DNA from 2 places in the Streptomyces sp. NPDC043685 genome. Region 1 is predicted to be linked to the other one. Evidence: predicted binding sites of a transcription regulator. Region 1 holds the regulator's gene; the other holds the start of a gene.
What was found. Region 1 encodes HrcA, which represses chaperone genes, less so after heat shock. Its sites were predicted from a motif close to TTNGCACTCNGNNNNNCNGAGTGCNAA; they were not measured.

Region 1 (3,378 bases):
GGACTACTCCGAATCCGGCCTGCCGACTGGCATAGACCAGAAGCACGCCCGGTCTCAGCGCCCGTTGAAGGCGTCCTTCAAGCGCGAGAACAGCCCTTGCTGACCGGGCTGGAACTGCCCCGTGGGCCGTTCCTCGCCGCGGAGTTTGGAGAGCTCGCGCAGCAGGCGTTCCTGCTCGGGGTCGAGCTTGGTCGGGGTCTGGACCTCGACGTGGACGATGAGGTCGCCGCGTCCGCCGCCGCGCAGGTGTGTGACGCCCCGGCCGTGCAGCGGGATCGACTGGCCGGACTGGGTGCCCGGGCGGATGTCGACCTCCTCCATGCCGTCGAGCGTCTCCAGCGGCACCTTGGTGCCGAGGGCCGCCGCCGTCATGGGGAGCGTGACCGTGCAGTGCAGGTCGTCGCCGCGGCGCTGGAACTGCGCGTGGGGCAGTTCGTGGATCTCGACGTAGAGGTCACCGGCCGGACCGCCGCCGGGGCCGACCTCGCCCTCGCCGGCGAGCTGGATGCGCGTGCCGTTGTCCACACCGGCCGGGATCTTGACCGTGAGCGTGCGGCGGGACCGGACGCGGCCGTCGCCCGCGCACTCGGGGCACGGGGTGGGCACGACCGTGCCGAAGCCCTGGCACTGCGGGCAGGGGCGCGAGGTCATGACCTGGCCCAGGAAGGACCGGGTGACCTGCGAGACCTCACCGCGGCCGCGGCACATGTCACACGTCTGGGCGGAGGTGCCCGGGGCCGCGCCCTCGCCGTTGCAGGTGTTGCAGACGACGGCCGTGTCGACCTGGATGTCCTTGGTCGTACCGAAGGCGGCATCGTCGAGCTCGATCTCGATGCGGATCATGGCGTCCTGGCCGCGGCGGGTGCGCGAGCGCGGTCCGCGCTGCGACGCCGTGCCGAAGAAGGCGTCCATGATGTCCGAGAAGTTCCCGAAGCCGCCGGCTCCGAAGCCGCCCGCGCCAGCGCCGCCGGACTGCGAGAGCGGATCGCCGCCGAGGTCGTAGACCTGCTTCTTCTGCGGGTCCGACAGCACCTCGTAAGCGGCGTTGATCTCCTTGAACCGCTCCTGGGTCTTCGGATCGGGGTTGACGTCCGGGTGCAGCTCGCGAGCGAGCCGCCGGAAGGCCTTCTTGATCTCTTCCTGCGACGCGTCGCGGCGCACGCCGAGTACGGCGTAGTAGTCCGTGGCCACTACGACTCCGCCAGGATCTGTCCGACGTACCGTGCCACTGCGCGTACCGCTCCCATCGTTCCCGGGTAGTCCATGCGGGTCGGTCCGACCACGCCGAGCTTGGCGACTGCCTCGCCGCCCGAACCGTAGCCGACCGACACGACGGACGTGGAGTTGAGTCCTTCGTGGGCGTTCTCGTGACCGATCCGTACGGTCACGCCCGGATCCTTCGCCTCGCCGAGCAGCTTGAGGAGCACGACCTGCTCCTCCAGCGCCTCCAGCACGGGCCGGATCGTGAGGGGGAAGTCATGACCGAAGCGGGTCAGATTGGCGGTGCCGCCGATCATCAGCCGCTCCTCGTTCTCCTCGACGAGCGTCTCCAGGAGTGTGGAGAGCACCGTGGAGACCGTACCCCGGTCCTCGTGCTCGAACGCCTCCGGGAGATCCTCCACCAGACTCGGCACATCCGCGAAACGGCGGTTCGCCACGCGGCTGTTGAGGCGCGCGCGCAGATCCGCGAGCGAGGCCTCGCCGAAGGGCGCCGGGCAGTCCACCACCCGCTGCTCGACCCGCCCGGTGTCCGTGATCAGCACGAGCATCACCCGCGCGGGCGCCAGGGAGAGCAACTCCACGTGCCGCACGGTCGAGCGGGTCAGCGACGGGTACTGCACGACGGCGACCTGGCGTGTGAGCTGCGCGAGCAGCCGTACCGTGCGCGCCACGACGTCGTCGAGGTCGACGGCGCCTTCCAGGAAGTTCTGGATCGCGCGCCGCTCGGGCGCGGTCATCGGCTTGACGCCGGCGAGCTTGTCGACGAACAGCCGGTAGCCCTTGTCGGTGGGGATGCGCCCGGCGCTGGTGTGCGGCTGGGCGATGTACCCCTCGTCCTCCAGGGCCGCCATGTCGTTGCGCACGGTCGCCGGGGAGACGCCGAGGTTGTGCCGCTCGGTGAGGGCCTTGGAGCCGACCGGCTCCTCGGTGCCGACGTAGTCCTGGACGATGGCGCGCAGCACCTGGAGCCTGCGTTCACTGAGCATCGCGCACACCTCCAGAAGTCTTCGCCTGCTTGCCCGGCCGGTCCGGCCTGGCACTCTGCGCGTGCGAGTGCCAGCATTCCCCGGCCCAGTGTACGGCGGTGGGGTACTCCCCCGGCAAGGCTGGTCGTGCGGTGCCGTGCCCCGGACGGGGCGCACCGCTAGCGTCGCCGCATGACGGTGACTTGGGAAGACCTCGGATGGGAGCGCGTGGCCGCCGGAGTGGGGCGGTGCCGGCTGCCGGTGTGGGACTGCACGGCGGGCCTGGTCGCCGGGGAGGGCGCGGCCCTTCTGATCGACGCGGGGTCGAGTCTCGCGGAGGGCGCGAAGCTGCGTGCCCAGGCGCGATCGCTCACGGGGCGGCATGTGACACATCTCGCGCTGACCCATCCGCACTTCGATCATGTCTTCGGGGCGGCGGCGTTCCCGGACGCGGAGGTGTTCGGGGCGGTGGGTGTGGACGCGGTGCTGACGCGGGTGCGGGACCGGGAGGAGCTGCTCGCGGACGCGGTCCGCAACGGGCTGGCGGCGCCCACGGCCGAGGAGGCGGCGCGGCGGCTGGTCCCGCCCGGCCATCCGGTCTCCGGCGAGCGGACGCTCGACCTGGGCGGCGGCCGGCAGGTGCTGCTGGCGAACGTCGGGCCGGGGCACACCGCGCACGACCTGACGGTGCTGGTGCCCGGTGATCCGGAGGTGGTGTTCTGCGGCGATCTGGTCGAGGAGTCCGGCGAACCCCAGGCGGGTCCCGACGCGGTGCCGTCGCACTGGCCTGCCGCCCTCGACCGGCTGCTCGACCTGGGCGGCGAGGACGCGGTGTACGTGCCCGGTCACGGAGCGGTGGTGGACGCGGCGTTCGTGCGGGCCCAACGGGACGCGCTGGCGGCGCGTTTCGGCGTGTCGCGGTGATCGCCGTCCGCCTTCTCCTATCGTCATTCGAATGCGCCAGTACTCCGCCGACCTGACCCCGCCGTGGAAGAAGCCGAAGCCGGTCCCCGAGGTCGCCGCGGAGCCGGGCCTGGTGGTGGAGGAGCCGGGGACGGGCTTCTGCGGGGCGGTGATCCGCTGCGAGGCGGGCACGGTGACGCTGGAGGACCGCTTCGGCAAGCACCGGGTGTTCCCGATGGAGCCGGGCGGCTTCCTGCTGGAGGGCCGGGTGGTGACCCTGGTCCGCCCC
Region 2 (3,378 bases), on a different contig from region 1:
GGTGACGGTGACACGGCGGGCGGAGCCGAGGACGTCCAGACCGACCTGGTCGAGCTTGAGGCCGACCTCCTCGGAGACGACCGTGGCGCCGGTGAGGATCGCAAGGTCCTGCAGCATCGCCTTGCGGCGGTCGCCGAAGCCGGGGGCCTTCACGGCGACGGCGTTGAACGTGCCGCGGATCTTGTTCACGACGAGGGTCGACAGGGCCTCGCCCTCGACGTCCTCGGCGATGATCAGCAGCGGCTTGGAGGCGTTGGACTGGATGACCTTCTCCAGCAGCGGCAGCAGGTCCGCGATGGCGGAGATCTTGCCCTGCGTGATGAGGATGTAGGGGTCGTCCAGGACGGCTTCCATGCGCTCCTGGTCCGTCACGAAGTACGGCGACAGGTAGCCCTTGTCGAAGGCCATGCCCTCGGTGAAGTCGAGCTCCAGACCGAAGGTGTTGGACTCCTCGACGGTGATGACACCGTCCTTGCCGACCTTGTCCATCGCCTCGGCGATGAGCTCGCCGACCTGGCTGTCCTGGGCGGACAGACCGGCGACGGCGGCGATGTCGGACTTCTCGTCGATCGGCCGGGCGGTCGCGAGGAGCTCCTCGGAGACCGCGGCGACGGCCGCGTCGATGCCCTTCTTCAGGGCGGCCGGGGAGGCACCCGCGGCGACGTTCTTCAGGCCCTCGCGCACGAGCGCCTGGGCGAGCACGGTCGCGGTGGTCGTACCGTCACCCGCGATGTCGTTGGTCTTGGTCGCCACCTCCTTGACCAGCTGGGCACCGAGGTTCTCGTACGGGTCCTCGACCTCGACCTCACGGGCGATGGTCACACCGTCGTTGGTGATGGTGGGAGCGCCGAACTTCTTGTCGATGACGACGTTGCGGCCCTTGGGGCCGATCGTCACCTTGACCGTGTCGGCAAGCTTGTTGACGCCGCGCTCGAGGGCGCGACGGGCGTCCTCGTCGAACTTCAGGATCTTCGCCATGGGAGCGTGAGCCCTCTTCCGGAATCAGGGGTTACGGCACTGCGCCCCGGGCGCCCGGCTCAATAGCGATCGCGGGGGCCAGGGGCGCAGTTCAAAGCAAGGTGCTGGGGTGAATCACTTCTCGACGATCGCGAGCACGTCGCGGGCCGAGAGGACGAGGTACTCCTCGCCGTTGTACTTCACCTCGGTGCCGCCGTACTTGCTGTAGAGCACGACGTCGCCGACGGAGACGTCGAGCGGAAGACGGTTACCGTCCTCGAAGCGGCCCGGGCCCACGGCCAGGACGACGCCCTCCTGGGGCTTCTCCTTGGCGGTGTCCGGGATGACCAGGCCAGAGGCGGTGGTCTGCTCGGCGTCGAGCGGCTGGACCACAATGCGGTCCTCGAGCGGCTTGATGGCAACCTTGGAGCTGGTGGTCGTCACGATCCGACCTCCCCCTTCGGAGATCTCACGGGGTTAACTGTCTGAGGTGGCGACCAGGTCGATCCGTCGTCGCGGGTGCCGGACCTGCCCGTCGCTGTGTTGGCACTCTCCTAGGGGGAGTGCCAGAGCCGAGACTATGACTGCGATTAGCACTCGGTCAAGCGGACTGCTAATTGCCGGCCGCGCGTCGGCCGGGCGTTCCCTCCAGGTAGTCCTCCAGCCGCCCCACCCGCAGGCCCTTCCGCTCGATCTCGCGCAGCAGCCGCACGGTCCGCCGCGCCAGGGTCGGGGAGGCCGTCTCGCCCGACGGCACCGAGACGATGTCACCGGCCCGCAGCCCGGAGCGGCCCCGGGCGTACGTCAGTTCGCCCTCGGCGTTCAGGGTCGCCCGCCACAGGACGACGGCCGTGATGCCGCAGTCGGCGGCCGCGCGCAGGGTCACCCGGTCGTAGGTGCCGTAGGGCGGGCGGAAGAGGCGGGGTGTGATGCCGAAGCGGGCGCGCAGCTTGTACTGCTGGCCGCAGATCTCGGCGCGCTGTCCGGCGTAGGGCAGGCCGCGCAGGGCGGAGTGGTCGAGGGTGTGGTTCTGGAGGGAGGCGCCGACCGCGCGCAGCCGGGCGAAGTGGCCGTAGCCGGGGCCCACGACGCTGTCGGTGAGGAACATGCTGACCGGAAGCCTCCGTGCGCGCACCAGGCCCACGAAGCGGGGGTCGCGTTCGGCGCCGTCGTCGTAGGTGAGGAAGACGACCGGGTCGCGGGTGGCGACGTGGTCCACGACGGGCGGCAGCGGGTGTGTGCCGCCCACCGCGCGGGCCGGGTCCTGGGCCCGGCCGTCGGCGGTGCCCTGCCGCTCCCCGGCCGCCCCGGCGCAGCCGGCCAGCAGGGCCGCGCACAGCACGGCGGCGGCCTGGCGCCTCACAGGTAGTCCTCCAGCCGCCCGACCGCGTACCCCTGGGCCGTGACGTTGTTCAGGAAGCGGCGGACCATGTCGGCCATCGTGCCCTTCCACTGGTCGCGGCCCCGGAAGTGCGTGAGGACGATGTCGCCCGGGCGCAGCTTGCGGTCCGCCTCGCGGTACTCCCAGTGGTCGGCGAAGACCTCCTCGTTCCACAGCGGGGCGTACACGATGCCGCAGGTCTTGGCGGCGCGCAGGGTCGCCCGGTCGTAGCTGCCGTAGGGCGGGCGGAAGAGGACCGGGCGGGTGCCGAACCGCCGCTCCAGGTAGCGCTGCATGCCGCAGATCTCGCGCTTCTGCTCCTGGTACGACATGCCCCGCAGGTTGGGGTGGTAGAGCGTGTGGTTGTTCAGGACCACGCCCCGGGACTGCATCTTCCGGAAGTACCGGGTGTCGTCCTTGACCAGGTAACCGCTGAGGAAGGCGGTGTACGGGACGTCCAGCTCGCTCATCATCCGCAGGAACGCGGGGTCCTTCTCGGCGCCGTCGTCGATGGTGAGGAAGACGACCTTGTCCCGGGTGGGGATCCGGGTGAAGACGGGCGGGAGGCCCAGCTCCCGGTGGTCCTCCACCTCGAAGCCCTTGCGGGTCCTGATCCTCGGCTTGTGCGCCGGGGGCGGCGGGGCGGAGAGGGGCACCTTGCGCAGGCCGAAGCGGCGCGCGGCGGCGACACGGGCGGCGTGCGCGGCGCGCAGCTTGGTGGCGTAGGAGTCGAGTGCGCGGGCCGGGGGCGCGTCGAGGGGCTGCTGGCCACCGGCCGGGGTGACCCGGTCGCTGTCGTCGCCCATCGCGCAGCCGGAGGCGATGGCGGCGAGGACGAGCACGGCGAGGACGATCCGGGCACCGGCGGGCGCCCGCCCCACTGCCCGGCTTTTGTCATTTTGTACGACTGCTCGCATGATGCCGGATCCTCGCAGCCCCCTCGGGCCGGTCCGGCCCGACACCGCGGCCGGTGCCCCACCGTCCACCGACTGGCCCACACGCCGCCGCCCGCCGGCGTGGCCGACAATGATCCGGTGAAC

Region 2: groES (co-chaperone GroES) is a predicted target of HrcA. The motif match lies at 1,501-1,527, and genes of this name have one in related genera.

The regions. Positions count from the first base shown of each region.
Region 1 covers NZ_JBWKCH010000002.1:550,474-553,851, reverse strand. The annotation lists gene dnaJ (molecular chaperone DnaJ) at 55-1,191, opposite strand; gene hrcA (heat-inducible transcriptional repressor HrcA) at 1,191-2,207, opposite strand; gene AC0665_RS07205 (MBL fold metallo-hydrolase) at 2,379-3,110, shown strand; gene AC0665_RS07200 (DUF3097 domain-containing protein) at 3,142-3,378, shown strand, end outside.
Region 2 covers NZ_JBWKCH010000001.1:319,410-322,787, reverse strand. The annotation lists gene groL (chaperonin GroEL) at 1-978, opposite strand, end outside; gene groES (co-chaperone GroES) at 1,093-1,401, opposite strand; gene AC0665_RS01650 (polysaccharide deacetylase family protein) at 1,571-2,320, opposite strand; gene AC0665_RS01645 (polysaccharide deacetylase family protein) at 2,317-3,255, opposite strand; gene AC0665_RS01640 (THUMP-like domain-containing protein) at 3,373-3,378, shown strand, end outside.